DNA from 2 places in the Variovorax sp. GW531-E2 genome. Region 1 is predicted to be linked to the other one. Evidence: riboswitches for the same ligand, from Rfam matches in the RefSeq annotation. Region 1 holds a riboswitch; the other holds the start of a gene.
What was found. Region 1 has a riboswitch for glycine ahead of AC07XP_RS25050 (D-amino acid dehydrogenase). Riboswitches for the same ligand answer to the same signal wherever they lie in the genome.

Region 1 (14,959 bases):
CATCACCGACCACTACGCGGCCGAGGCGCAGGAGATCCTCGATCACCTGAGCGCCGAACTGCCCGAGGTCACCGACTGGTCGGGCACCGTCGGCATCGGCGTGTCGGCCAACAACGCCGAGTACTTCGACGAGCCCGGCCTGAGCCTGATGCTGTGCGCGCTGCCCAGTGACCAGTACCGCGTGTTCTCCGGCGTGGCGCCGCTGGGCAGTTCCGAAATGAGCGGCTTCGAGGCGCACACCGCGCTCGTGCACGCCGACCCGGCCACGCCCGATCTGGGCGAGCTCATCGGCGAGATGGCGGGCCGCACCGACACCGGCTACCTGTTCGGCGGGCTCTCGTCCGGCCGCGGCGGGGCGCTGCAGTTCGCGGTCGGCGGCAACGGCAACATCCGCGGCCACGGCGCGGCGGGTGGCGTGTTCTCGGGCGGCTTGTCGGGCGTGGTGTTCGGCGAGGGCGTGCGGCTGGTGTCGCGCGTCACGCAGGGCTGCCAGCCGCTGCGCACCGGCGGCGCGCGCGAGCGCGAGATCACCGAGGCCGACGGCAACCTGCTGCTGTCGCTCGACGGGGAGCCGGCGCTCGACGTGCTGCTGGCCGATTTGCAGGTGTCGCTCGACCGGCCGCAGGAAGCCATCGACGCCGTGCGCAACACGCTGGTCGGCCTGGCCGACGCGGGCAGCGACGGCATCCGCCGCACCGGTGACCTGGGCGCCGACGTGCTGGTGCGCCACATCATCGGCCTGGACCCGACGCGGCGCGGCATCGCCATTGCCGACAACGCCGAGGCCGGCATGCGGCTGAGTTTCTGCCGCCGCAACGCGCAGGCGGCGCGCGCCGACCTGATGCGCATCTGCGCCGAAATTCGTGAAGAGCTCGAGCCCGAAGAACAGACGCTGGCCACGGCGCGCGCCGTGGCAGCCGGCGAGGCCGAGGCCGCGCCGCATCCCGCGCGGCGCATCGCGGGCGCGGTGTACGTGAGCTGCTCGGGGCGCGGCGGCCCGCACTTCGGTGCGCCGGGCGCCGAACTGCAGATCGTGCGGCATGCGCTGGGCGACGTGCCGCTGGTCGGCTTCTTCGCCGCCGGCGAGATCGCGCGCCACCATCTGTACGGCTACACCGGCGTGCTGACGGTGTTCACCGCGCCGGACTGACTGGCTGACTGACGGGAAAAAACGACGCGTGCGCCAGCGCACTGTGTTCGCAAGCGCTTCGCGTCGCTAGAATCCGCCCGCTTTCTTGAATCTCTGCTGCTGCAAGAAAGAGTGATCCGCGCGCCCCGAGGCACGCGGTCGATCTCTTTCGCCCCGCCATGCGATGTGACGGGGCCCGGAAACCGACACGGTTTCCCCGAATGGAATTGCAGCCATGGGCAGCCCCACCCACAGTCATTTTTCGAGACTCCAGCGCGCCTTTTCGCGCGCGAACATCGCCGTCGATTACCGCGATGGCATCTATCACCTGCGCAACGAAGCCGCGCAGGCGACCGTGCTTCTGCCGCAGAGCCTGCCGCTGGAAGAAAAAGCCGTGAACCAGCTGCTGGCCTTCGCCAGCGTGCGCTCGCCCGACGGCGCGCACGGCGTGTGCAAGGCCTGCGCGACGCCGGACTTTCATCCGGGCTCGGTCGCGCCGGTGGGCAGCGTGGTCGCGACCGATGGCGACTTCGTGATTCCCGCCGCAGTCGGCACCGACATCAACTGCGGCATGCGCCTGCTGACCACCGGCCTCACGCTGGACCAGGTGGCGCCGCACAAGACGCAGCTGCTCGCGCGGCTCACGCGCAGCCTGCTCGACAACGGGCGCGACGTGCCGGTGCACACGGCGGCGTTTCGCGCGTTGTTCGACGAAGGGCCGGCCGCGTTCCTGGACGCCGTGCGCAACGAGGGGCTCTGGGCCTCGTGCGACCGCGACCGGCTGCAGGCCGAGATCGGCGCGTGCATCGGCCTGGCGAGCTTCGGCGGGCAGTCGCGGCACGCACCGCCGGCCTACACCGGCGCGCGCCACGAGGTGTTCCGCGACCCGTGCCTGGGCACGCCGGGCAGCGGCAACCACTTCGTCGAGCTGCAGGTCGTCGACCAGGTGATGGACCGGCACGCGGCCTACCGCGCGGGGCTCAAGGCCGGCGAGGTCGTGGTGATGATCCACAGCGGCTCGCGCGACATCGGGTTCCATGTCGGCGGCCGCTGGATGGACCGCGCACGGGCCGAGTGGCCGCAGGGCCTGCGCCACCCGAAGAGCGGGCTGTACGGCCTGGCCGGGCCGCTGGCGCAGGAGTACCTCGAAGCCATGGGCGTGGCCGCGCGCTATGCCTGGGCCAACCGCGTCGTGCTGGCCGAGCTGGTGCGCAAGGACTTCGCCGAACTGCTGGGCGCCACGGCGTCGACGCTGGTGGTCGACGTGCCGCACAACGTCGTGCTGCGCGAGCACGGCATGAACATCCATCGCAAGGGCGCGACGCCGGCGCACGCGGGCGACCTGGCGCTGATTCCCGGGTCGATGGGCGATCACTCGTACCTCGCGACCGGGCTGGGGCATGAAGACTGGCTGTGGTCGTGCAGCCATGGGGCCGGCCGGCGCATGCGTCGGCAGGAAGTGCGCGCGATGCGGCCCGCACCCGGCGACGCCGATGCCAGCTGGCAATGCGTGACTTTGCGCGAAGAGCGCCGCATCGAAGAGGCGCCGCAGGCCTACAAGCCGATCGGCGCGGTGATCGAGGCGCAGGAAAGCGCGGGGCTCATCCGCTGCGCCGTGCGGCTCAAGCCCTGGGTCACGTTCAAGGCATGACCCGAGGGCGCGTGTCGTGTCAGCCCAGTGCGGGTTGCACGGCGCGCGGCGCGGGCGCCGGCATGCCGGCGAACGCGAAATCGACCTCGGGCGCCAGCCCGCTCACGATGCGCGCGATCGACTTGCCCGAGCCGCAGGCGTGCGTCCAGCCGAGCGTGCCGTGGCCCGTGTTGAGGAACAGGTTCGGCAGTTTGGTCTTGCCGATCAGCGGCACGTTGCTCGGCGTGGCCGGGCGCAGGCCGGTCCAGAACTGCGCGCGTTCGGTGTCGCCGGCGCCGGGGAAGAGCTCCTCGACGCGCCGCACGATGGCTTCGCAGCGCACGCGGTTCAGGTCGCGGTCGTAGCCGTTGAGCTCGGCCGTGCCGGCGATGCGCAGGCGGTCGCCCGACTCGGAGGTGTAGCGCGAGAACACCAGCTTGTATTCGTCGTCCGTGAGCGAGACCTGGTGCGCCTTCGACGCGTCCTTCACGGGCAGCGTCACCGAGTAGCCCTTGGCCGGGTAGATCGGCAGGCGGATGCCCAGCGGCGCCGCGTACAGCGGGCTCAGCGAACCCATCGCAAGCACGAAGGCATCGCCGCGGATGCGCTGGAAGCGGCCTTCGTTGTCGGTCGCCTCGACGTGGTCGATGCTGCCGCCCGCTTCGCGCAGCGCGGTCACCGTGTGGCTCATGAGGAACTTCACGCCGGCCGCCTCGGCCAGCTTCACGAGCTCGCGCGCGAAACGGTTGGCGTCGCCCGATTCGTCTTCGGCGGTGTAGGTGGCGCCGGCGAGTTGGGGGCGGATGTGGGCGAGGGCGGGTTCGATCTTGATGGCCTCGTCGGCCGAGATGACCAGCCGCTCACAGCCCAGGGCACGCATCTGTTCGGCGGGCGCGAGGGCGCCGTCGAATTCTTTTTGCGTCGTGTAGAAGTGCAGGATGCCTTGCGTGCGCTGGTCATAGTTCAGGCCGGTGTCTCGACGCAATTGCTGCAACATTTCCCGGCTGTATGTACCGAGACGAACGATCTGTTCGATGTTGTGGCGGGTGCGCGCGGGGGTGCATTCGCGCAAGAACTGCAGGCCCCAGAGCCATTGGCGCATGTCGGCGCGGATGCGAAAGAGCAGCGGCGCGTCTTCCTTGCCGAGCCATTGCAGCACCTTCAGCGGCGCGCTCGGATTGGCCCAGGGTTCGGCATGGCTGACCGAGATCTGGCCGCCGTTGGCGAAGCTGGTTTCGGCGGCCGGGGTGGCCTGCCGGTCGATCACGGTCACCTCGTGGCCGAGTTGCTGGAGGTAGTAGGCCGAAGTCACGCCGAGCAGGCCGGCGCCAAGAACGATCACACGCATTGCAAGTACCTTTGAGTTTGCAGCGCTTGAACGGCGGGCGTGGAGTGCTATTGAATCAATAGCGAGCAACCGGACGACCGATGTCCAAGTTGCCGCTCCCCCTGTCCTCGGTACCTGAGAGATTCACCCTGCTGCACCCGCAGCGGGTTTGCTCCTTCGGTGCGCCACATGGCGTGGCGGCTCTCCAGACGGCTGTATCGATGAGTGCAGTACTGACCCCTTGCCGAAGTTCCTGGGCGTTGCCTGGAATTTCGTCGGGCCGACCTGAGCGTTTATGGGAGTTTGCGCCTTCGGTAGGGCCTCCGTGGAGGCCCGCTCTCCTGCAATTGTTGGCGATTGTAGGCGGGCCCCGCAAGCCGGCCAAGCCCTGTACATCGGCACTTCACACCGATGGGATAATTGAATGTTGATTTTTGGTAAAGCAAACTTTTTTCTACATGCAGGGGACTCCATGATCCTGGTTACCGGCGGCGCAGGCTTCATTGGCGCCAATTTCGTACTCGACTGGATCGCGCAGGGCAACGAGCCCGTCGTGAACCTCGACAAGCTGACCTACGCGGGCAACCTCGAGACCCTGGCGTCGCTCAAGGGCAACGCGAACCATGTCTTCGTGCAAGGCGACATCGGCGACAGCGCACTGCTCGATCGCCTGCTGGCCGAGCACAAACCCCGCGCCGTCGTGAACTTTGCCGCGGAATCGCATGTGGATCGTTCGATCCACGGCCCGGAAGACTTCGTGCAGACCAATGTGCTCGGCACCTTCCGCCTGCTCGAATCGGTGCGCGGCTACTGGAACGCCCTGCCGGCCGACCAGAAGGCGGCCTTCCGCTTCCTGCATGTGTCGACCGACGAGGTCTACGGCTCGCTCTCCAAGACCGACCCGGCCTTCACCGAAGAGAACAAGTACGAGCCCAACAGCCCGTACTCGGCCAGCAAGGCCGCCAGCGACCACCTCGTGCGCGCCTGGCACCACACCTACGGCCTGCCGGTGGTCACCACCAACTGCTCGAACAACTACGGTCCGTTCCACTTCCCCGAGAAGCTGATCCCGCTGATGATCGTCAACGCGCTGGCTGGCAAGAACCTGCCCGTGTACGGCGACGGCATGCAGGTGCGCGACTGGCTCTACGTGAAGGATCACTGCAGCGCCATCCGCCGCGTGCTCGAAGCCGGCAAGCTCGGCGAGACCTACAACGTCGGCGGCTGGAACGAGAAGCCCAACATCGAGATCGTCAACACCGTGTGCGCGCTGCTCGACGAACTGAGCCCCCGCGCCGACGGCAAGCCGTACAAGGAACAGATCACCTACGTCACGGACCGCCCGGGCCACGACCGCCGCTACGCCATCGATGCACGCAAGCTCGAGCGCGAACTCGGCTGGAAGCCCGCCGAGACCTTCGACACCGGCATCCGCAAGACCGTCGAGTGGTATCTCGCGAACGGCGAGTGGGTGCGCAACGTGCAAAGCGGCGCGTACCGCGAATGGGTCGAGAAGCAATACGACGCTGCGCCTGCAAAGGCTTCCGCATGAAGTTGCTGCTGCTCGGCAAAGGTGGACAGGTCGGCTGGGAGCTGCAGCGCAGCCTCGCGCCGCTCGGCGAAGTGGTCGCCCTGGACTTCGACAGCACCGACTTCCACGCCGACTTCAGCCGCCCCGAGCAGCTGGCCGCCACGGTGCTGGCGGTGCGCCCCGACGTCATCGTCAATGCCGCCGCGCACACCGCCGTCGACAAGGCCGAGAGCGAGCCCGACTTCGCGCGCAAGCTCAACGCCACCTCGCCCGGCGTGGTGGCCGAGGCGGCGCAGCAGATCGGCGCGCTGATGGTGCATTACTCCACCGACTACGTCTTCGACGGCAGCGGCACCAAGCCCTGGAAGGAAGACGACGCGACCGGCCCGCTCAGCGTGTACGGCCAGACCAAGCTCGAAGGCGAGCAGCTGGTGGCGCAGCATTGTGCGAAGCACCTGATCTTTCGCACCAGCTGGGTGTACGCCGCACGCGGCGGCAACTTCGCCAAGACCATGCTGCGCCTGGCCAAGGAGCGCGACAAGCTCACGGTCATCGACGACCAGTTCGGCGCCCCCACCGGGGCTGAGTTGCTGGCCGACATCACCGCGCACGCCATCCGCGCCACCTTGCAAGACCCGACCAAGGCCGGGCTGTACCACGCCATCGCCGGCGGCGAGACCACGTGGCACGGCTACGCGCGCTTCGTGCTCGAGATGGCGCAGCAGGCCGGCGTCGAACTCAAGGCCGGCCCGCAGGCCGTGGAGGCCGTGCCCACCAGCGCCTTTCCGACGCCCGCGAAGCGGCCGCACAACTCGCGGCTCGACACCACCAAGCTGCAGACCACCTTCGGTCTGCGACTGCCGCCCTGGCAGGAAGGCGTGGCACGCATGCTGCGCGAGACGCTCTGACCGACTGATTTTTCCTGCCCCTCACAGAAGAAGACTCCCATGACGCAACGCAAAGGCATCATCCTTGCCGGTGGCTCCGGCACCCGCCTGCACCCGGCCACGCTCGCCATGAGCAAGCAACTGCTGCCGGTGTACGACAAGCCCATGATCTATTACCCGCTGAGCACCCTGATGCTCGGCGGCATGCGCGACATCCTGATCATCAGCACGCCGCAGGACACGCCGCGCTTCCAGCAGCTGCTGGGCGACGGCAGCCAGTGGGGCATCAACCTGCAGTACGCGGTGCAGCCGAGTCCCGATGGCCTGGCGCAGGCGTTCATCATCGGCGACAAGTTCGTGGGGAACTCGCCGAGCGCGCTGGTGTTGGGGGACAACATCTTCTATGGGCATGACTTTGCCCATCTGCTGAGCGGCGCCGACGCGCAGGACGCGGGAGCCACTGTGTTCGCGTACCACGTGCATGACCCGGAGCGGTATGGCGTGGTCGCGTTCGACGCACAAGGCAAGGCCAGCAGCATCGAGGAAAAGCCGCTCAAGCCCAAGAGCAACTACGCCGTGACGGGCCTGTACTTCTACGACAACCAGGTCATCGACATCGCCAAGGCCGTGAAGCCGAGTGCGCGAGGCGAGCTCGAGATCACGGCCGTCAACCAGGCGTACCTCGATCTTGGCCGGCTCAACGTGCAGATCATGCAGCGCGGCTATGCCTGGCTCGATACCGGTACGCATGAAAGTCTGCTGGAAGCCGGGCAGTTCATCGCGACGCTGGAGCATCGGCAGGGGCTCAAGATCGCGTGCCCCGAAGAGATCGCGTGGCGCCATGGGTTCATCGACAACGAACAACTGGCCAAGCTTGCAGCACCGTTGCAGAAGAATGGCTACGGCAAGTACCTCAGCCATTTGCTGGCCGAAGGTGTGCGCTCATGAAGGTCACGCAGACGGCCATCGCCGACGTGTTGCTGATCGAACCCAAGGTGTTCGGCGACGCACGCGGGTTTTTCTTCGAGAGCTTCAATCAGAAGGCTTTCGACGAAGCCGTCGGCCAGCGCGTCGACTTCGTTCAGGACAACCACTCGCGCTCCACCAAGGGGGTCTTGCGAGGCCTCCATTACCAGGTGCAACAACCACAGGGAAAACTGGTGCGCGTGGTTCGAGGGGCGGTGTTCGACGTGGCGGTGGACATCCGTCGGTCGTCGCCGACCTTCGGGCAATGGGTGGGCAGTGAGCTGTCGGAAGACAACCATCGGCAGTTGTGGGTTCCGCCGGGTCTCGCGCACGGCTTCCTGGTGCTCAGCGAGTCGGCTGATTTCCTGTACAAGACGACGGACTACTACGCACCGGCGCACGAGCGCTGCATCGCGTGGAACGACCCCACGTTGGCGATCGAGTGGCCTGACACGGGCATCGCGCCGAAGCTGTCCGCCAAGGACGCGGCAGCGCCGACCTTCCTGAGCGCCGAAATTCCCGGCTGATTACAGGTCGACCAGCAGCCGGTTTGCGGCGTTTTCTTCAGAGCCCTTCCCACGCGGGCCATCTCAAAAATATTCCAATTCCAGATGAGACAACTTGCTGACTTCAACGGGCTGGTCGCGTACGGGTGCCTGTGCAAGGGGATCGCCATCGGTCGTCCGGACGACATCAGGGCCGCGCAGCCGTGAAAAGTTCGCCTGCCATCAAGGAAAAGAAAGAGAGCTTGCTGGACGCCGCCAAAGGGGCGCTTCGCAAGCGGCTGCCGCGCAAGACGCCGCAGCTGGTGGAGCTTTTCGACGCAGCCTGGTACCTCAAGGGGCTGCCGGACCGTGCACTGATCGCCAACCCGTGGGAGCACTATCTGGGAGGGGGATTCCTGAGGGGAAATCCCAATCCCATGTTCGATACCACCTGGTATCTCGATCGCCATCCCGAATTGCGTGCGGCGGAAAAGAACCCGCTGGCCCACTATCTCGAAATTGGAGAGCGTGCAGGGGACGCGCCCAGCGTGAGGTTCGATCCGCAGTGGTATCTGGATGAATACCCCGATGTCGCCGCCACGCAATTGAGCCCGTTGCTGCACTATTTGAAATTCGGTGCGGCCGAGGGGCGTTTGCCGGCACGGCTGGCGCATTTTGATTCTGTTCCCGCCTTGTCCGAATTCATGGGAGCGTTGACACCTTCCTATGCAGCTCGGCCTTGCTCCATCGATCTGCCGGTTGGCTCGGTGTTTTCAGTGGCGTCTCAGGCTGGCGGTGCGGGACGGGTTCTTCATCGCGTTGCGCCCGGGTTTTGCGAGGGCCTCGATGGCCCCCCGGATTATCCGAAGGTCGGATTTGTTGCCGAAATCAATGACACGACCGCCATTGCCGGAACCCGCTATCTGATCGGTCCGGCGAATTTTGTGCTGCATGACGAAAATGCGCATTTTCTGTGCAGAGAAGACGCCGCCATCAAATATGGAAAGGCGAGGCGCTCTGCGGCACTTGGACATCTGCATATAGAGGTGAACGCTCGGCAGGCTGCCTGGATAGAGCGCGGATTTCACATCATGCATGAGTATGAAAATAATTACTTTCATTTCATTGCAGAAACGCTTCCAAGAATGCTGCTGGCGGAAGAGGCTGATGTGCCTTTGAATGTGCCTTTTCTTTGTACAGAAGGTCTTCACCCCAACATCGCGAAGCTGCTTGAGCTGGCCAATCTTGAGCAACGCCCGGTCATCCTGCTGGAGTCGGGGACTTTGTATCGCGTGAAGCAGATGTACTATCCCTCTGACATGACTTCGGTTGTGGATGCCTACCATGGCGGTGAGATGGCTCGCCAGACGGGACTCGATGTCAATCGAATTCGTGCGGGCGTGGAAAGATGTCAACGCGCTTTTGCGACGAAAGATTTTTCGCGAGGGCGAAAGATTTTTGCAGCACGCAATGGCAGCTATCGAAAGCTATTGAATCAGCGAGAAATAGAAGCCCGCGTCGAGAAACTCGGATTCGAGGTGGTGCACACCGATGAATTGGATCTCGAGGCGCAAATCCGGGCCTTCCAGGACGCTGAAGTGATTGTGGGGCCGACGGGGGCGCAGATGACCAACATGGTTTGGTGCAAGCCAGGAGCGAAAGTGGTCGTTCTCGCTTCCGATCATCCCAGCCATCAGCTCTATTTTTGGGAGCTCCTGGGTCGGGTTTCTGGCGCCAAGGTAAAAATTGTGCAGGGGCCGCGCGCACACGTGCGAGATGACATTTACAGCGTACACGATGACTACCATGTCGATGAAGATGCAGTGATTGCTGCAATTTCCGACGAGGAATAAAAGAGCAAAGGGACTGCCGATGAAAGAAACCAAAACTCCTGAATTTTCGCTGGACAATGCTGTAGAAATACTCGACCTGGAGCGGTTGACCGATCCACGGGGAAATTTGACGTTCGTCGAAGGAGGACGTCACATTCCTTTTGATGTTCAGCGGGTTTACTATTTGTACGACGTTCCCGCGGGCGAAGCTCGGGGCGGGCATGCACATCATCAATTGCAGCAATTGATCATTGCTGTTGCGGGTAGTTTTGATGTCGTTCTTGACAATGGGTACGAAAGAAGAACAGTTACCTGCAACAGGCCATTCCAAGGGATTTTCATGAAGTCCCTGGTATGGCGAGAGTTGAACAATTTTTCTTCTGGTGCCGTCTGTCTGGTTCTTGCCTCGATGAGGTACGAAGAATCCGACTACATCAGAAACTACGAAGAATTCATTTCAGTGGCACGAAAAGGTAAATAACATGACTCCATTTTTTGATATTCATGCTGGCCATGCTGAGTTGGCAGACGATTTTCAGCAGGCCTTTTCGAGGGTCATGAACAGTGGCCACGTCATCATGGGCCCTGAGGTCGCGGCCTTCGAAAAGGAGTTTGCGGCCTACTGCGGCGTCAAGCACTGCATCGGCGTGGGCAACGGACTCGATGCGCTGGCGCTGACCCTGCGTGCGCAGGGCATCAAAGCGGGTGACGAGGTCATCGTTCCTTCGCAGACATTCATCGCCTCGTGGCTGGGGGTTTCGATGGTCGGCGCCACGCCGGTTCCGGTCGAAATCGATCCGGCGACCTACCTGATGGACCCGGCCCGGATCAAGGAAAAGCTGACGAGCAGGACCAAGGCCATCATGCCGGTGCATCTGTATGGCCTGCCTGCTGCAATGGATGCCATCAACGCGATTGCGCGACCGCTCGGACTTTTTGTCCTGGAGGATGCGGCCCAGGCGCACGGTTCGACCCACAACGGCAAGCGGGCGGGCTCGCTCGGCGATGCAGCGGCGTTCAGTTTCTACCCGACGAAGAATCTCGGCGCGATGGGCGATGCAGGCGCCGTGGTGACCGACAACGATGAACTGGCGGCCAACCTGCGCATGCTGCGCAACTACGGCTCCAGCCAGAAGTACGTGCACGAGGTTGCGGGCGTGAACTCTCGCCTGGACGAGTTGCAGGCTGCACTGCTGCGCGCGAAGTTGGGCCGCCTCGACGCATGGAACGACCAGCGCCGTGCGCTGGCCGCGAGGTATTCGCAAGGGCTGGAAGGTGTGGGCGACCTCCGCACGCCGTTCGTGCCTGCGGACAGCACGCACGTGTTCCACCTGTACGTGGTCAGCACGGGACGCCGTGCCGAACTGTCGGCCTACCTGACGGCCCAGGGCGTTCAGACGCTCGTGCACTACCCCATTGCACCGCACATGCAGGGCGCCTACGCCGAGCTCGGGTTGCCGGCCGACAGCCTGCCGCTGGCGACCGCCGCGGCGAACGAGACCTTGTCGCTTCCTATCTGGCCGCAAATGAAGCCGGAGCAGGTGGATGCTGTGGTCGGACACATCCGCAAGTTCTTCTCCTGACAGAGCGCGTTGCATGTCTTCGGCGCTGGTCACTGTCGTCATCCCCATCTTCAACCAGGCGAAGTTCGTCGTTGAAACGGTGGACAGCGCCTTGAGGCAAACCCACCGGAATCTTCAGGTGGTCGTCGTGGATGACGGTTCGACCGATGGCGGGGCCGAACTGCTGGCCACCGAGTTCGGCAACCGGATCGTGTTGCTGCAGCAAAGGAATGGCGGTCCCTCGTCGGCCATCAACAAGGGACTTGCGGCGGCCGATGGGGCGTTCATTGCGCTTCTGGGGGGCGACGATGTGTGCGTCGAGGACCGCATCGGCACCCAACTGGAACTCCTGCACGCCACGTCGAACGACATCGTGTTCTCGAAGCCGTTCCTCATCGACGCCGAAGGCGGACCCTTGGCCGACGAGTCGTTTCCGGTGTTCTTCGACGAACGGCCTGTACAGCCGCTGCTGCGTACCTTGTTGCTGGAAGGCAATTTCCTGTGCGCGCCTACCGCGTTCATGCGTCGCGAGGCGGTTCGGAAAACCGGGACGTTCCGCCCCGGCCTCATCCAGTTGCAGGACTACGACTATTGGCTGCGCGCCGCGGCCTCCGGATTGAAGCTCGCAGAAGCAGGGCCGCGTGTTGTTCGCTATCGCCGGCATTCGGCCAACCTCTCGTCGACGCGCGCAAGCTTTGCCTCGACGGCGGAGTCCATCCCGATCTTCAGGTCGCTTCTGGATACCGGGGCGCCGGCAGAGCTTCGGCGCGCGTTTCCCAGCCTCTTCGAACCGGTGGCCAACCCTGACACGCCATTGACCTCGTTCGACAAGGCGCTCTTTCTCCTGTCTCATCCTCGGGAAGAAATACGCATGATGGGGGTCGAACATCTCGTGACCTTGGCGGAAGACCCAGTCTTCCTGGCCAAGGCCGAGCGTTTCGGCCTCAACCTCACGCGATTCGCCCTGACCGCGGTGTGAGGGGGCGATGCTGAAGAAAACCGCCGTGACCGAGGATGAGCGATCGGCCTGAAGGCGCCGAAGCAGTCTTCAACGTGCTCGCACGGATTGACGGGTTTCTCCGGTGATCGCCGGGCTCCCCAACGCAGGAACAATCTCATCTCATGCTGTCCAGAATCATTCGAAGGTTGACGGGCCGATCCCCCTCGGTGGTGGATGCGCGCCAACCGCTCGGTCCGGCGCCTGTCGCAGCGCCTCCTGAGGCTGTGCGGAAGGTCGACATCTACGCCGAACACGCCAAGTGGATGGCGCTGGCCGGAGAGCGGCGATTCGACGAGGCCATCAGCCTTTGTCGCACCGTGATCGACGTGCCGGAATCGAATTTCGTGGCGTCGCTTTTCCTGGGGCATGCCTACGCCCAGATGCAGCAGCACGCGGATGCACGGGAGTACCTCCGTGCCGCAGTGGCCTTGAATGGCAACGACTACTATGCCAACCTGTTGCTTGCGCACACCGAGAGCGCCATGGGGCATTCCGGGGAAGCTTTGTCCCTGTACATGAGATGCTGCGAGCTGCCCGCAGAGTCGATCGTCGAGCCGTTCGAGGCCGCGATGAGGATGGCGATGGTGCGGGCAGACAGCGGCGAAGGCGCAGCACTCTCCAGGCTCTTCGACATGTTGTACGCCAAGGACAAACTGCCATTGCCACTGGCCTTGAAGTTCCTGTTCTTCTGGCGCCGGGATGCCGACTTGGTGCGCATGCTCGAGCAAATGGATGAGGGGGCCGACGAGGGGCAAAAGCCGTCGTTCAGGCGCATCCGGTCCGTGAAGGACTGGGCGCTCGAAAACCGGGAGGGTTACCAGAGCCTGGGAGCGCCGCCTTCGATACGCCTCGTCGCACCGACCGAGGTCTATGCGAGCGACCCGCACGAACAGCAGGTGCTCGCAAGCCAGCCTTATCTCGCCGAACTGCGCAATGCGCGGATCGTCAGTGCGTCCAGTCTGGTCTATGTGGGTGATGACTGCGTGGTGTCCGATGTGCTGGCAGACGAGCTGTATGGAAACCAGGTCAGCCTGGCGTACGACAAGACCGTGCTGGCGCAGCGGCCGGATGCGTTGCTGTTGGCACCCATTGGCACTACCGCGCATCTCGAGGAGGGGATCATGTTGTCCGGCCTCGCAAGCAATGCGTATGGTCACTGGTTCGCCGAGTTTCTCCCGAAGCTTCGCCATTTCGAGAAACATCCGCGCTTCTCGAACCTGCCGATCATCGTTGACGCCGAGATGCCTGCATCTCATTTCGACTTCATCGCCGCGCTGGTCGGGAACCCGCTGTATCGCCTGGAGACCGGGCACGCGCTGAACGTCGGGCGCCTTCATGTGGCGCCGACGACGACTTTCTTTCCGGTCGAGCTGTTTCGCGACCATACGGTCCCCCCGGAGCGCCAAGCGTCATGGTCTGCGGAGTCGATGCAGTACATCAAGGACAAGATGGCAGCGCGGTATCCGCTGCCCGCCCAGCGCTCACGCAGGCTGTTCCTGTCGCGAAAGAACAGTGCCTGGCGGCTGTTGCGCAACGAAGCCGAAATTATCGAGCGGCTGCAGGACCTGGGCTTCGAATCCATCTTCCTGGAGGAGTACGACTTTGCGCGCCAGGTGCGAACCTTCGGCGAAGCCGAGTTCATCGTCGCGCCCAACGGTTCCGCGCTCAACAGCCTCATCTTCGCGGCCACCGATGTGAAGGCATTGATCCTGGGCCAGCAGAACAGCTTCAACTGGGGGGGCTGGCTGGGCCCCATCCTTGATCTCGGCTTCAAGCCCGAGTTCATGGAAGGTGAAGCCACCGAAAGCACCAGCTTCAAGCATTCCGACTATGTCGTCCCGGCGGACAGGGTGCGCACAAAAGTGCTCGCCATGCTGGGCTCCTGAGGTTCAAAAGAAGAAACGCCCATGACCAAGCCCGTGTATGTGACCCAGCCCTACCTGCCGCCGCTGGACGAGTTCCTGCCCTATCTGCAACAGATCTGGGACAACAAGATCCTCACCAATGGCGGGCCGTTCCACCAGCAGTTGGAGAAGGCGCTGTGCGAGTACCTGGGCGTGGAGCACATCGCGCTCTTCACCAACGGCACGATCGCGCTGGTCACGGCACTCCAGTCGATGCGCATCACGGGCGAGGTCATCACCACGCCGTATTCGTTCGTGGCCACTTCGCACTCGCTGTTGTGGAACGGCATCAAGCCCGTCTTCGCAGACGTCGACCCGCGCACCTTGAATCTCGATCCGGCGCGCATCGAGGCGCTCATCACGCCGCAGACGACGGCGATCATGCCGGTGCATTGCTACGGCCATCCCTGCGACACCCAGGCCATCCAGACGATTGCTGACACCTACAACCTGCGCGTGATCTATGACGCGGCGCATGCCTTCGGCGTGCAGGACGAGGGCGGCAGCATCCTGCGGCACGGCGACATGTCGGTGCTGAGCTTTCACGCGACCAAGGTCTTCAACACCTTCGAGGGCGGCGCCATCGTCTGCAAGGATGCGACCACCAAGACCCGCATCGACCAGCTCAAGAACTTCGGCCATGTGGGCGAAGTCACCGTGGTAGCGCCCGGCATCAATGGCAAGATGAGCGAGTTCAATGCCGCGC
Region 2 (14,959 bases), on a different contig from region 1:
CTGGTACGGCTGGCTCTACATGGAACGCACGATGTTCCAGCTCACCGCCGTGACGCAGATTCCGTTCGCCTACATCTACAGCGCGATGCTGATCGGCGGCGTGTTGCTGATCGTGCACTGGCTGCTGGTGGTGCGCGGCTATGTGCTGAACCGCGAGTTCGCGTCCGACGCGCATTTCGACGCCAACGCGTCGGCCTCGCTGTAAGGAGAAGACCATGGATGCCAGCATTGTCCTGATCGTCTCCGCCTGCGTGTTCCTGGCCATCGGCGTGCCCGTGGCCTTCGCGCTCGGCCTGGCCACGGCCGCCACCCTGATCCTCGCGGAAAGCTACCCGCTGATGGTGCTGCTGAAGGAAACCTTCACCGGCATCGACAGCTTTCCGCTGATGGCCGTGCCCTTCTTCATCCTGGCCGCCGAGCTCATGAGCGGCGGCTCGCTCACCGAGGTGCTGCTGCGCTTCGCGGGCCAGTTCGTCGGCCACCGGCGCGGCGGGCTGGGCTACACCAACGTGGTGTCGCTGACCTTCTTCTCGGGCATCTCGGGCTCGGCGCTGGCCGACGCGGCCGGCCCCGGCTCGATGCTCATCAAGATGATGGACAAGGCCGGCTACGACCGCTCGTATGCTGCGGCGCTGACGGCCTCCACGGCCATCGTGGGGCCGATCATTCCGCCCTCGATCATCATGATCATCTACGCGCTGCAGGACGAGACCGTGTCGGTCGGCCAGCTGTTCGTGGCCGGCATCGTGCCGGGCATCCTGATCGCGGTGGCGATGTGCGTGGTGAACTTCTACGTCTCGAAGAAGCGCAACTACAAGGGCGACGGCCAGACGCCGCCGCTGCGCGAAATTCTCATCACGACGTGGAAGGCGATTCCCGCCATCCTGCTGCCGGTGGTGATCCTGGGCGGCATGCGCGCCGGCTGGTTCACGCCCACCGAAGCGTCGGTGGTGGCGGTGTTCTACGCGCTGGTGTGCGGCAAGTTCATCTACCGCACGCTCGAGTGGAAGATGCTGCCCGACATCCTGTCGCGCTCGGCCCTGCTGTCGGCGTCGGTGCTGATCATCATCGGGCTGTCGGCCTCGTTCGCCTGGGTGCTGACCATCGAGGGCATTCCGCAGCAGATGGCCGAATGGCTCATCAGCATGAACCTCTCGCCGTGGATGTTCCTGATCATCGTCAACGTGTTCCTGCTCTTGTTCGGCATCTTCATCGAGCCGCTGCCGGGCGTGATGGTGCTGGCGCCGATCCTGGCGCCGGTGGCAATCAAGCTGGGCGTCGACCCGGTGCACTTCGCGATGATCGTGATCTTCAACCTCACGCTGGGCATGATCACGCCGCCGGTGGGTGGGCTGCTGTTCGTGACCTGCAACGTGTCGAAGGTGCCGATGTCGGCGCTGGTGAAGGAGCTGGTGCCCTTCCTGTGGGCGCACGGCGCGGTGCTGATGCTGCTGACCTTCGTGCCGATGCTCAGCACCTGGCTGCCGCGCGCGCTCGGATTCAAGTAGCGGCGCAGGCCGCTCCCGCCCAGGCCCGCACTCGCCTCACGCCGGCGGGTGCAGGTACTGGCTCGGCGGCACGCCGAGCGTGCGGCGGAACATCGCGGTGAAGGCGCTCGGGCTCTCGTAGCCGTGCGCCAGCGCCACCTCCAGGATCGACGCGCCCGCGGCCAGCCGCGGCAGGCTCAGCAGCAGCCGCGCCTGGCGGCACCATGCACCGAAAGTCATGCCGGTCTCGCGTTCGAACAACCGCGCCAGCGTGCGCGCGTTCATGTGGAGCCGCACGGCCCAGCCGTCGAGCGTGGCGGGCTGCGCGGGGTCGCGGATCAGCGCCTCGCACAGCGCGGCCAGGCGCGCGTGGCGCGGCATCGGCACATGCAGCGACAGTGCGGGCGCGGCCTCGATCTCGTCGAGGATCAGCTCCATCACGCGCTCGTCGCGCCCGCCCGGCGGGTAGTCCAGCGGCAGCGACACGGCCGCCACGATCAGCGCGCGCAACAGCGCCCCCACGTGGATCACGCGGCACTCGGCGCCCAGGTCGGCGCGCGTGCCGGGCTCAACGAAGACAGTACGCATCTTCACCTCGCCCGCCATGCGGATCTGGTGCGTCATGCCCGGCGGCACCCAGACGCCGCGCCCCGGCGGCACCACCCAGCTGCCGGCCGCCGCGCCGACCATCATCACGCCCGAGATCGCATGGATGAGCTGCCCGCGCCGGTGCGCATGCGGCGGAATGAAAGCGTCGCCCGCCGGATCGGTGGCCAGCACGGCCACGGCGCGCGGGGTTGATTCGCCCTCGTCGGGGCGCAGATTCAGTTTGTCCATTTCACGATGATGTTTGCACATTCGTAGCGAGAACATCTTCCCCTGGCTTCCTACGATGGCTTTTCTCCCTCTTTTTCTCCAACCGGACATCCAGGAAAGAAGCCATCGCATGAACACGCGCCGACTCGGGCTGCTCACCGGCACCCATGCCGTCAACGACCTCTACCAGGGCCTCGTGCCCGCGCTGCTGCCCTTCATGGTGCTGGAGCGCGGCTACAGCTACACGGCCGTGAGCGGCCTGATGCTGGCGGCCACCGGGCTGTCGAGCGTGGTACAGCCGCTGTTCGGCCTGTACGCCGACCGCCACCCGCGCGCCTGGCTGGTGCCCGTGGGCTTCCTGGTGGCGGCGCTGGGGGTGGTGCTGGCGGGCCTGAGCCAGAGCTACCTGCTGACCTGGATCGCGGTCGCGCTGTGCGGGCTGGGCATTGCGGCCTACCACCCGCCCGCCACCGTGGCCGCGCGCGCGGCCGGCGGCGCCTCGCAGAAGGCGATGAGCGTGTTCTCGGTGGGCGGCACCATCGGCGCCTCGTTCGCACCCGTGCTGGCGGCCACGGTGGTCGGCGGCGGCAGCCTGTCGCGCAGTTACCTGCTGGGCATTCCCGCGGTGGCGATGGGCGTGGTGTGGGTCGCGGCGAATGCACGGCGCAGCGCGGCCGCCCAGCACGCGGCCACGGCGGCGCGCGCCGCGCAGGCCCGCGCCCAGGTGCTGAAGCCGCACAACGACTGGCGCGCCTTCAGCCTGCTGGTGGCGACCATCGTGGGCTGGTCGATCCCGTACGTCACGGTGCTGTCGATGCTTTCGCTGCGCATCACGCGCGACCTGCACGGCAGCACCTTCCAGGGCGCCGCGGCGCTCACCGCCTTCACCGCCGCAGGGGCCGTGGGCACGCTGGCCGGCGGCTGGCTCGGCGACCGTATCGGGCGCATGGGCACGATCCGCTGCGGCTACCTGCTCGCGCTGCCGGCCATGGCGGGCCTCGTGCTCGCCGCCACGCCCGGCGCGGCGCTGGCCTGCACCGCGTGGCTCGGCATGAGCATGTTCCTGCCCTTCGCCGCGCAGGTGACGCTCGCGCAGGACTACCTGCCGCGCAACCCGGCCACCGCCAGCGGCATCACGCTCGGCCTCGCGCTCTCGGTCGGCGGGCTGGTGTCGCCGCTGTTCGGCCTGCTGTCGGATGCACGCGGGCTCGGCGTGACGCTCACGGTGGTGTTGTGCGTGCTGTGCGTCGCGACCGTGCTGGCCTTGCGGCTGCGCAACCGGACGGTGCAGGTGATGGCGGGCGAGGCTGCCGCGGCCTGAGCTCTGCCCCGCGCACCCGGTGCACAGGGCACTGGGTGCTTCCCGCAGCGAAATCAAGGAGGAGCCGAAGGCGGGGGATATTCGCGGAGGGAAGCACCCGGTGTCCTGTGCACGCGCCCTGAACCACGGACCACCGAAATCCGTGGGCGATTCAACGCCGCACGCGCTCTCTTTCACTGCCAGAATCGACGCAAGCTTCGACGTCGAGCCTGACAGACAAGAAGAAGGAAAGAGAAGGACGCCATGCACCGAATCGTCGCCCAGGGCAGCAGCCTTGTCGCTGCCGGCTTGCTGGCCACCGCCGGTATCGCGGCCACGCCGGCCACCGCACCCGTTGCGCCCGTTGCAGCCGTTGCACCAGCAGCCGCCCCCGCCAATCCCACCAATCCCGTCACCCACCTCGCCGAAGTGGAAACCGCCGTGCGCGCCTGGGCCGCCGCCTGGTCCGCGCGCGACGTCGAGCGCTACCTCGCCGCCTACGCGAGCGACTTCACCCCCGCGCGCGGCCAGACCCGCGAGCGCTGGGAGGCCGACCGGCGCGCCCGCATCACGGGCAAGTCGCGCATCAGCGTGGGCATCGAGGGGCTGGTGATCAGCATCCAGGGCACCTCGGCCAGCGCGCAGTTCCGGCAGATTTACAGCGCCGACGCGCTCACCGAGACCGACCGCAAGACGCTCGAGCTGCAGCGCGTGGGCCCGCGCTGGCTGATCCGCAAGGAGAGCGCGGGCAACTGACGCGCGCCGCCTTGTCCCTGTAAGGCAAATGGTTCACGAAGATGTCACCACTTGCAACGATGCTGCAGCCTTCGACCTCCGAAAGCTGTGGCCGCCATGTTCCCCACCAAGACCGAGAAGGCACGCGACGAACTCCAGGCCGGGCAGCGCACGCTCAGCCAGCGTGAGCGCGCCCTGCTGCTCATGGCCGACGGCCGGCGCTCGCTGACCGACTTCAGCCCGCTGTTCCCCAGCCGCGTCGAGGCCGAGCAGGCGATCCAGGGGCTGATGCAGCGCGGCTACCTGCAGGTCGCGCGCCCGGTCGCGCCGCCTCCTGCACCGGCCCCCACGCCCGTCCCCGCCGCCGAGCCGATCCAGGTCGCCACCTCGGCCGACAGCTTCGACGGCAAGCGCTCGCTGGCCACCACGCGCATGTTCCTGTTCGACATCTGCGAGCGCATGTTCGTGCGCCGCGACCCGCGCTTCGCCAACCAGATGCGCGACGCCCTGCGCGAGGCCCGCGACCGCGAGGCCATGCTGACCATCGCCGCGCTGATGCTCTCCGAGATCGAGAAAGCCGCCGGCCCCGAGCGCGCCGACTCGCTGCGCGAGCGCATCGACAAGCTGCTGCCGCCGGCAGAAACCGTGCACTGAGCCGCCAGCCCCGGCCCCGCGATCCACTACACTCGCCGGGTCAGGAGAGAGCCCCGCGCGACGGGGCCGCCGAAGGCGCAGGGGTTCCCCGAACGCTCAGGCAAAAGGACTGACAAGACGCCGGCAACCACCGGCGTTTCCTTGCTGGAGAGAGGCCGTGGCATTGCACGCGGCCCACCGAAGGAGCAAACCCCGATCGTGGGGCGAATCTCTCAGGTAAAGCGGACAGCAGGGGTGGCCCGTGGCGTTGCAGCCATGGATTTCGACTGCCCCTTTGGAGTGCCCCGTGGCCGCTTCTTCCGCTTCTTCGGATACTCAACTTCTCAAGACCCCGCTGTACGACCTCCACGTGGAGCTCGGCGCCCGCATGGTGCCCTTCGCCGGCTATTCCATGCCCGTGCAGTACCCCGCCGGCCTCATGGCCGAGCACAAGCACACACGCGATGCGGCCGGCCTGTTCGACATCTCGCACATGGGCCAGCTGCGCCTGGTCGGCCCCGATGCCGCCGCCGCGTTCGAAACCCTGATGCCCGTCGACGTGATCGACCTGCCCGCCGGCAAGCAGCGCTACGGCCTGCTGCTGAACGACGAGGGCGGCATCCTCGACGACCTGATGTTCTTCAACGAAGGCAATGGCTCGCTCTTCGTGATCGTGAACGGCGCCTGCAAGGTGGCCGACATCGCCCACATCCAGGCCAGGATCGGCGCACGCTGCCAGGTGCAGCCCCTGCCCGACCACGCCCTGCTCGCACTGCAAGGCCCTCAGGCCGCCGCCACGCTGGCACGCCTGTCGCCCGGCATCGAGCGCTTCGTGTTCATGACCGGCGGCGCGGTGCAGATCGGCGGCATCGCCGCCTTCGTCACCCGCAGCGGCTACACCGGCGAAGACGGCTTCGAGATCTCGGTGGCCGCAAAAGACGCCGACGCCCTCGCCCGCCTGCTGCTCGCGCAGCCCGAGGTGAAGCCCGTCGGCCTGGGCGCGCGCAACTCGCTGCGGCTCGAAGCCGGCCTGTGCCTGTACGGCAACGACATCGACACCACCACCACCCCGGTCGAAGCCTCGCTCAACTGGGCGATCCAGAAGGTGCGCCGCGCGGGCGGTGCGCGCGAAGGCGGTTTTCCGGGCGCGGCCAAGGTGCTGGCCCAGCTCGCCGCCGTCGCCTCGGGCGCGGCCGGCCACACCGACCACAAGACGCTCACGCGCAAGCGCGTCGGCCTCGTGGCACTCGAACGCATTCCGGTGCGCGACGGCACGCTGCTGCAGTCGCTCGAAGGCCACGACATCGGCGCCGTCACCAGCGGCCTGCTCGGCCCCACGGCCGACCGCTGCGTGGCCATGGGCTACGTGGCCGCCGCCTTCGCCGAGCCCGGCACGCGCGTGCAGGCCATCGTGCGCGGCAAGCCGGTGCCGATGGAGGTCTCGACGATGCCTTTCGTGCCGACGCGCTACTACCGCGGCTGACCGACACTGAACACCGCAGACCCGGCTAGGCTCTGCACCCCGATTCCATTTTTTCCACGAGGAGTTTTTTCATGAGCATCAAATACACCAAGGACCACGAATGGGTGGCGGCCGAAGGCGGCGCCGCCACCGTCGGCATCACCGTGCATGCGCAGGACGCGCTGGGCGACGTGGTGTTCGTCGACCTGCCTGAAGTGGGCAAGACCTTCGCGCAAGGCGAGGTCGCCGGTGTGGTCGAGTCGGTGAAGGCCGCCGCCGATGTGTTCATGCCCGTGTCGGGCGAGATCACCGAAGTCAACGAAGCGCTGCGCGCCGACCCGTCGCTGGCCAACAGCGACCCGCTGGCCGCCGGCTGGTTCTTCAAGGTCAAGCTGAGCGAGCCCGCGCAGCTCGACGCCCTGCTCGACGCCGCCAGCTACGACAAGTTCGCCGCCGAATCCTGATCCGCTGAACAGCAGCTTCCTCGCACCTTCGTTCCTTCTCCCCCGAGCCTTCACCGCCATGCCGATTCCCGCCCTTCCCTCTTTGCAAGAACTAGAGAACGCCGAAGAATTCCTCGCCCGCCACATCGGCATCGATGCGGCGGACGAGGCGCGCATGCTGCCGGTGATCGGTTCCGAAACGCGCGCGGAGCTCATCGACGGCATCGTGCCCGCGGCCATCCGCCGCGCCCGGCCGATGCGCCTGCCCGCGCCGGTCACCGAGGCCGACGCGCTGGCCGAGCTGAAGACGCTGGCGTCGAAGAACAAGGTGTTCAAGAGCTTCATCGGCCAGGGCTACTACGGCACCCACACGCCGGGCGTGATCCTGCGCAACATCCTGGAGAACCCCGCCTGGTACACCGCCTACACGCCCTACCAGGCCGAGATCTCGCAGGGCCGCATGGAAGCCCTGCTCAACTTCCAGACGATGGTGTGCGACCTCACGGGCATGGCCATCGCCAACGCCTCGATGCTCGACGAGGCCACGGCCGCCGCCGAGGCCATGACGCTCGCCAAGCGCAGCGTGAAGAGCAAGAGCAACGTCTTCCTCGTGTCGGGCGACTGCCACCCGCAGACCATCGAAGTCATCAAGACGCGCGCCGCGCCGCTGGGCATCGAGGTGAAGGTGAGCACCGTGTCGGAAACACTGCCGCACCTGATGGTGAGCGGCGAGTTCTTCGGCGTGCTCGCGCAGTACCCCGCCACCACCGGCCACGTGCACGATCTGCGCCCGCTCGCGGGCCACGCGCACCAGTGCGACGCCGCCTTCATCGTCGCGGCCGACCTGCTGGCGCTGACGCTGCTGGTCGCCCCCGGCGAGTTCGACGCCGACATCGTCTGCGGCACCACGCAGCGCTTCGGCATGCCGCTGTGCAACGGCGGCCCGCACGCCGCCTACCTGGCCTGCCGCGATTCGTTCAAGCGCTCGCTGCCCGGCCGCCTCGTCGGCGTGAGCGTCGATACGCACGGCCAGCCCGCCTACCGCCTTGCGCTGCAGACGCGCGAGCAGCACATCCGCCGCGAGAAGGCCACCTCGAACATCTGCACCGCGCAGGTGCTGCCGGCCGTGGTCGCCAGCATGTACGCCGTGTACCACGGCCCCGACGGCCTGACGCGCATCGCACAGCGCGTGGCCGTGCTCACCGCCATCCTCGCCAAGGGCCTGTCGCAGATGGGCCGCGAGCCGGTGAACACCACCGCCTTCGATTCGCTGACGATCCGCACCGGCGACGACACGGCCGCGATCATCGAGCGCGCACAGGCCGGCGGCGTCAACCTGCGCCAGCGCCTGCAGCAGCACCTGGGCATCTCGCTCGATGAAACCACGACGCGCGCCGACATCGAAACCCTGTGGGCCCTGTTCGTGCCCGCCGGCACCGCGATGCCGCGCTTCGACGAGCTGGCCGCCAACACCACGCCGCTGATTCCCGAAGACCTGCGCCGCACCAGCGCCTTCCTCACGCACCCGGTGTTCAACACCCACAAGAGCGAAACGGCGATGCTGCGCTACATCCGCAGCCTGTCGGACAAGGACCTCGCGCTCGACCGCAGCATGATCCCGCTGGGCAGCTGCACCATGAAGCTCAACGCGACCAGCGAGATGATCCCCATCACCTGGCCCGAGTTCGCCAACATCCACCCCTTCGCGCCCGCCGACCAGCTGCAGGGCTACGCCCAGCTCGACGCGCAGCTGCGCGCCTGGCTGTGCGAGGCCACCGGCTATGCGGGCATCAGCCTGCAGCCCAACGCGGGCTCGCAGGGCGAGTACGCGGGCCTGTTGGCCATCAAGTCCTTCCATGAAGCCAAGGGCCAGGGCCACCGCAACATCTGCCTGATTCCCTCGTCGGCCCACGGCACCAACCCGGCCAGCGCCCAGATGGTGGGCCTGCAGGTGGTGGTGACGGCCTGCGACGCACAGGGCAACGTCGACATGGACGACCTCAAGCGCGCCTGCGAGAAGCACAGCGCCCACCTGGCCGCCGTGATGATCACCTACCCCAGCACGCACGGCGTGTTCGAAACGCGCGTGAAGGAACTGTGCGAGCTCGTGCATGAACATGGCGGCCGCGTGTACGTCGACGGCGCCAACATGAACGCGCTGGTCGGCGTGGCCGCGCCGGGCGAGTTCGGCGGCGACGTGAGCCACCTGAACCTGCACAAGACCTTCTGCATTCCGCACGGCGGTGGCGGCCCGGGCGTCGGCCCGGTCTGCGTGGTCGAAGACCTCGTGCCCTACCTGCCGGGCCACGCCACGGCCGGCGTGCCCTCGAACGGCGTGGGCGCCGTGTCGGCCGCGCCGCTGGGCAATGCGGCCGTGCTGCCGATCAGCTGGATGTACTGCCGCATGATGGGCGCCAAGGGCCTGCAGGCCGCGACCGAGACGGCCATCCTCAGCGCCAACTACATCAGCGCCCGCCTGAAGGACCACTACCCCACGCTGTACGCGAGCCCCAACGGCCACGTCGCGCACGAGTGCATCCTGGACCTGCGCCCGCTCAAGGACACCAGCGGCGTCACCGCCGAAGACGTGGCCAAGCGCCTCATCGACTACGGCTTCCACGCGCCCACGCTGAGCTTCCCCGTGCCCGGCACGCTGATGGTCGAACCGACCGAAAGCGAACCGCTGGCCGAGCTCGACCGCTTCGTCGACGCGATGATCGCCATCCGCGGCGAGATCCGCCGTGTGGAGGAAGGCGTCTGGTCGAAGGACGACAACCCGCTCAAGCATGCGCCGCACACCGCCGCCAGCCTGCTCGGCACGGAGTGGAGCCACCCGTACTCGCGCGAACTCGGCGCGTTCCCGCTGGCCGAACTCAAGCAGGCCAAGTACTGGCCGCCGATCGGCCGCGTCGACAACGTCTACGGCGACCGCAACCTGTTCTGCAGCTGCGTGCCGGTGGGCGAGTATCAGGAAACCGAAGAAGCCTGACGAAGGCGCGGCGGCGCAGGCCGCCCGCCGTTCAGCTTTCGCGGCGGTACATCGCCCACTTCACGGTGAGCAGGTCCGCGGCGATCTTCGCGGCGTTCACGCCCGCGTAGGTTTCGGACGGATCGAACGCGAAGGCCGCCTGGTAGCGCTTGATGTGCGCGTAGTCCCGATCGAAGGTCATCGGGCCCATGAGTTCGGTCGGGTCGGTGCCGGCGGGAAGCGCCAGGAATTTCCCGGGGTCGGTGGTGCTCTGGTAAAGATCGACGCTCATCAGGTTCATGGCTTGCCCTCGAAGTCGTAGGCGCAAATCATCTCGGCCCTTCGCGCCGCATGCAATCGGCCCGCGCCTACAGGGCGTGCAGGCGGGGCGCTGTCAGTGCATCGCGCCTCAGGGCTGCTTCTTCTTCGCGATCTCGCCGGTGGCGATCTGCGCGCGCAGCCCGCGCAGGCTGGCCTTCATCTTGCGCTCGTTCTCGGGCCCCATGCGCACCAGGATCTTCTGGCCGGCCGAGAGCGATTCGAGCTTCGGATCGGCGTACTCGTAGCGCACCCAGGGCCGCTGCGAAGGAATGTCGCCCTTCACCTCGACCAGCTTCACCTGCACCGGCCCCGTGGGCTCGGGCGCCTGCAGCAGGTGGTCGATCACGGCGATGAAGCGGTCGTTGAAATAGCGGCCCGGATAGCCCAGCTCTTCGTACGCCTGCTGGAACAGCGGGTACAGCCGCGCATACACCGCCGCCGCCTTGGCCGGATCGACAGCCCCGGCCAGCATCACGATGCCGTTGTAGCGCGCCGCGTTGTTCGCCGCGATGGTCTGCACGCCGCCCTGCTGCGGCCCCTCGGTGATGAAGCGCTGCGGCGCGGGCTGCACGGGCCACTTGCTGGCGGGCGCCTGCTCGCGCGGCAGGTTGTCGACCGTGGCGACGAAGCGCCGCACCACGCCGTCGGGCTGCAGGTAGGCCGCGACGGCCTTGCCGCCCAGCAGCTCGGTGAGCGCCTTCATCACACGCGCATCGGAACTGGCCAGCGCGGGCAACGCGGCATCGGGCGGGGCCAGCGCCTCGACCGGGTTCTGCGGGCCCTTCGGCTCTTCAACCTTGGGCGGCTCGGGGGGCGCGTCGTTCGGGGCGACGGCCACGGGCGCGGTCGGCAGCGGCGCCAGTTGCTGCTGCTGGTACCAGCGCCAGCCGAAATAGGCCGCCACCAGCACGACCAGCGCCAGGCCGACGATGGTGCCCATCGGCGCTTCCTTGCGGGGTCGGAATTCAGGGGTGTCGCGGGGGGAGTCGGCGTCGGACATGGGCGGTTTCCTTTTGCGGGATGGCAGTGGGGAGACGAAAGGCAATGGTGCACCAGGATGGCCTGCACGGCCCGCACGATCGCCACGTTCTCGTAACCCCCTGTGACGCCCCACCCGCGCCGAAGTTCAGTCGCTCAGCCCGTCACGCGCCGCCGATGCGCACCACATGCGCCTCGCGCGGATCGACGCGGCCCGCGTGCAGGTCGGCGATCACGGCCTGCGCATGCGCGAAGCCGCGGCCCTGCGCCAGCGTCATCCAGCGGTTGCCCGGGCGGCTCAGCTCGGCGATGAAGCGGCCCTGCGCGTCGTTGAAGCGGCGGTTGACCTCCTGCGGGCCCCAGTCGGCATTGCGCTTGCGGATCTGCACGGGCGCGAAGTAGAGCTTGGGCGTGGGGCCGGGCAGCGCGCTGGTGTCGCCGAGGAACTCGGTCTTCTGCGCCGAGCCCGCATAGCAGTCGTACACCAGCGACTCGCCGAAGTGGTGGTGCACCGTGGCGCGCAGCGCGTCGTGGCCCGCGAAGTCGACATACAGCGTGGGCACGTCGGCCGCCAGCGTGGCGATCTCGCCGTAGGCCACCGTGCGGTCGTAGCAACCCAGCGCCTCGACGAAGGCGCGGTTGCCTTCCGACGTGGCCGCGATCAGCTGCAGGCCTTCGCGGCGGCCGAGGCAGAAGGCCGTGCCGAACGCGGTCTTGCTCGATGCGCTCGACACCACGACCTGCGTCGCGCCGAAGAAGGCGTTGTCTTCGAGAAAGTCGGCCAGCATGAACGAGGTGATGAACAGCGGGCGCACCAGCATCTGGTAGTCCTCCAGCGCGGCGACGTAGCCCGCGTCGTGGCTGCAGCGCATGTACTGGTTGTAGGCCGACACCAGTTCGCTGCGGTGCGCCGCGCCGTCGTAGAAGCCGCGCGGCGTCACGCGCACCGGCTGCATGCGCAGGTGGCTGGCAATGGGAAAGTAGCCGTAGAAACGCTCGCCCACCGCCACGCCTTCGACGTTCGATGCCACCACGTCGGCAAAGCCCCAAGCCGGCATGTGGCCCCAGTCGGCGTCGCCGGTGGGAAAGAACTGCCAGTACTTCATCACCGCATCGCCGAAGGCCGCGTAGGTGATGTTGTTGGTGGTGAGCGAGAAGCGCTCGATCTGCATCAGCACCTCGCCCGGCTGCAGGCTGCCGGCGTCTTCCGAAGTGACGATGCGAGTGGTTCCGAGTGCGTTCTTGCGCGTTTCGAGGCGGGTTAAAGTGAATGCGTTGTTCATTCGCAAACTGTAGGACGGCCCGCTTCGCCGCGGGTTCGGAAACCCGGTCCATGCCCGCCGCACCCCGCTCCAAGCCCCTGAAACGCCCCACGCAGGCGCGCGGCAAGTTCACCGTGCAGGCCATCTACGACGCCTTTGTTCGGATTTGGCGCACACAGGGCTGGGAAGGCGTGACCACGCGCGCCGTGGCGCTCGAAACCGGCATCGCCGTCGGCACCTTCTACGACTACTTCCCCGACAAGGAAGCCCTGCTCTCGGGCTATGTGCGCCACTGCGTCGAGGCGCTGCTGGCGCGGCTCGACCAAGAGGTGATTGCGCCACCGGACATCGACTGGCGCGAACGCACGCAGCGCCTCGTGTGCCTCACCTGCGACACGCACCTCGACGGGCTGCCCGCCTTCGACCACGAGATGCTGATGCTCGAACACCGCGTGGCCGAGCCCAAGCACCACCGGCGCGTGTACGACGAACTGCTCGTGCGCTGGACGCAGGCCTTCGCCGCCTGCCGCGACCTGCAGCCACCGCCCTCGCCCGCCACCGTGCAGGCGCTGCTGACCGCGGCCTGGGGCGGGCGCCGCTACCGGCTGCTGGTGCAGCCCGACAACGCGGCGGGGGATGCCTGGGTCGCCGAGATGGAAGCGATGGTCAGGGCGCGGCTGTTGGCGCGCTGAGCGCCTGCAGCCACGCCAGCGTGCCCTGCAGCTCGGCCGGGCGGATCTCGTGCGCGCCGGGAAAGTCCGAGCCCGACAGCGCCAGCGGCAGCCCGCGCGCCAGTTCGCGCGTGGCCTGCGCGGCGCTCGGCGGAATCACGTTGTCGGCGCTGCCGTGGCTCACCCACAGCGCCTTGCCCGCGAAGGCCTCGGGCGGCGCGATGTGCGGCACCACCTCGGGCAGCAGCCGGCTGTGCCACACCAGCGCGGCGCGCAGCTTCTCGGGCTGCGTGAGCAGCAGCGACAGCGACATGATCCCGCCCTGGCTGAAGCCGCCGACCACCACGCGCTCGGGCGGAATGCCCAGCTGCTGCGACGCCGACGTGACCATCTCGCCGATGAGGAAGCGGCTTTCGCGCTCCTGTTCTTCATCGATGCGGCGCCCGCCCTCGGCCAGCACCTGGAACTCGAACCACGCGTAGGAGCCGGGCGACAGCACGTACGGCGCGCGCAGGCTCAGCACGTGGAACTGCGGCGGCATCATGCGCGCCAGGCCGAACAGGTCCTGCTCGTTGCTGCCCACGCCGTGCATCAGCACGAGCAGCCAGGGTTCAGGGCCGCCCGAGGGTGCGGGATGGTGCAGGAACTGCAGGGGCAGATGGAGCGATGTCATGGGTCGGAAGGGTTTCGAAAAAATGACGGACGGCGCGGCTCAGCGAAAGCCCTTGGCCAGCACCCGTGTGACCTCGGCCGAGGACACCTCGCGGCAGCCGGTGGCGTTCTGCCCCGACCACAGCGGAGAAAAATCGCCGCTGCCCTGCGCCTCGGCCTTGGCGCGCAGCGGCGCGATGCCCGAGGTGGCGAGCGGAAATTCCGGCGCCGGGCCGATGGGGCCCAGCTCGCGCATCACGCGGTTGACGATGCCGCGCGCGGGTCGGCCGGTGAACAGGTTGGTGAGCGCCGTGTGGCGCGCGGCCTCGCTCTTCAGCGCCGCGCGGTGCAGCGCGCTGGTCATGGCCTCGGGCGTCAGCAGGTAGGCCGTGCCGACCTGCACGCCGGCCGCGCCCAGCGCCATGGCCGCGGCCACGCCGTCGGCATCCGCGATGCCGCCGGCCGCGATCACCGGCACCTTCAACGCGTGCACCAACTGCGGCAGCAACGCGAAGGTACCGAGCTGCTTCGTCAGGTCGTGCGACAGGAAATGGCCGCGGTGCCCGCCGGCCTCCAGCCCCTGCGCGATGACCGCGTCGACGCCCCTCGCCTCGAGCCACAGCGCTTCGTCGACGGTGGTGGCCGAAACCAGCACCTTCGCGCCCCAGCTGCGCACCTTGGCCAGCAGCGGCTCGGGCGGCAGCCCGAAATGGAAGCTCACCACCGGCGGCTTGAACTCGGCCAGCAGATCGGCCACCTCGGCGCTGAAGGGGTTGCGCCCGGGGCCGGTCGGGATGCCCGCGGGGTCGATGCCGAACTCGGCGTAGTACGGCGCCAGCGCGGCACGCCAGGCGGCCTCGCGTGCCTCGTCCGGCGTGGGCGGGGTGTGGGCGAAGAAATTGACGTTGTAGGGCTTGTCGGTGCCCGCGCGGATCGCCGCGAGTTCGCTGCGCATCGCGTCGGGGCCGAGCATCGCGCACGGCAGCGACCCCAGCGCGCCTTCGTTGCACACCGCGATCGCCATCGCGCTGGCCTGCGCGCCGGCCATCGGCGCCTGGATCAATGGAAGTTCGGTGCCGAGGATCTGTTGCAACGTCGTCATTCGGGGTGCGCTCCTGTGTCCGTGTGTCGAATGCACGGCATTGTCCGGCCAAGCCGTTGAGCGCGGCGCCCGCGGGGTCATCGCGGGCGCAAACGCCCGCCGGCTCAACGCGCCTTGCCGAAGTCCTTCA

Region 2: linked by a shared signal. The riboswitch ahead of gcvT (glycine cleavage system aminomethyltransferase GcvT) and the one ahead of AC07XP_RS25050 (D-amino acid dehydrogenase) in region 1 are both predicted to bind glycine.

The regions. Positions count from the first base shown of each region.
Region 1 is NZ_JBWKXQ010000055.1:30,231-45,189, reverse strand. Features, by position in the region: gene AC07XP_RS25060 (FIST signal transduction protein) at 1-1,150, shown strand, start outside; gene AC07XP_RS25055 (RtcB family protein) at 1,365-2,780, shown strand; gene AC07XP_RS25050 (D-amino acid dehydrogenase) at 2,800-4,107, opposite strand; glycine riboswitch at 4,199-4,305, opposite strand; glycine riboswitch at 4,350-4,440, opposite strand; gene rfbB (dTDP-glucose 4,6-dehydratase) at 4,559-5,638, shown strand; gene rfbD (dTDP-4-dehydrorhamnose reductase) at 5,635-6,525, shown strand; gene rfbA (glucose-1-phosphate thymidylyltransferase RfbA) at 6,565-7,452, shown strand; gene rfbC (dTDP-4-dehydrorhamnose 3,5-epimerase) at 7,449-7,997, shown strand; gene AC07XP_RS25025 (glycosyltransferase family 61 protein) at 8,180-9,808, shown strand; gene AC07XP_RS25020 (sugar 3,4-ketoisomerase) at 9,828-10,268, shown strand; gene AC07XP_RS25015 (DegT/DnrJ/EryC1/StrS family aminotransferase) at 10,270-11,370, shown strand; gene AC07XP_RS25010 (glycosyltransferase family 2 protein) at 11,384-12,328, shown strand; gene AC07XP_RS25005 (glycosyltransferase family 61 protein) at 12,472-14,235, shown strand; gene AC07XP_RS25000 (DegT/DnrJ/EryC1/StrS family aminotransferase) at 14,257-14,959, shown strand, end outside.
Region 2 is NZ_JBWKXQ010000003.1:35,368-50,326, reverse strand. Features, by position in the region: gene AC07XP_RS03100 (TRAP transporter small permease) at 1-205, shown strand, start outside; gene AC07XP_RS03095 (TRAP transporter large permease) at 216-1,508, shown strand; gene AC07XP_RS03090 (AraC family transcriptional regulator) at 1,545-2,324, opposite strand; gene AC07XP_RS03085 (MFS transporter) at 2,434-3,624, shown strand; gene AC07XP_RS03080 (L,D-transpeptidase Cds6 family protein) at 3,868-4,359, shown strand; gene AC07XP_RS03075 (hypothetical protein) at 4,456-4,992, shown strand; glycine riboswitch at 5,024-5,114, shown strand; glycine riboswitch at 5,127-5,231, shown strand; gene gcvT (glycine cleavage system aminomethyltransferase GcvT) at 5,279-6,454, shown strand; gene gcvH (glycine cleavage system protein GcvH) at 6,526-6,897, shown strand; gene gcvP (aminomethyl-transferring glycine dehydrogenase) at 6,956-9,865, shown strand; gene AC07XP_RS03055 (hypothetical protein) at 9,897-10,136, opposite strand; gene AC07XP_RS03050 (DUF3014 domain-containing protein) at 10,254-11,165, opposite strand; gene AC07XP_RS03045 (DUF2855 family protein) at 11,308-12,426, opposite strand; gene AC07XP_RS03040 (TetR/AcrR family transcriptional regulator) at 12,477-13,097, shown strand; gene AC07XP_RS03035 (alpha/beta hydrolase) at 13,072-13,749, opposite strand; gene AC07XP_RS03030 (NAD(P)H-dependent flavin oxidoreductase) at 13,789-14,829, opposite strand; gene AC07XP_RS03025 (hypothetical protein) at 14,934-14,959, opposite strand, start outside.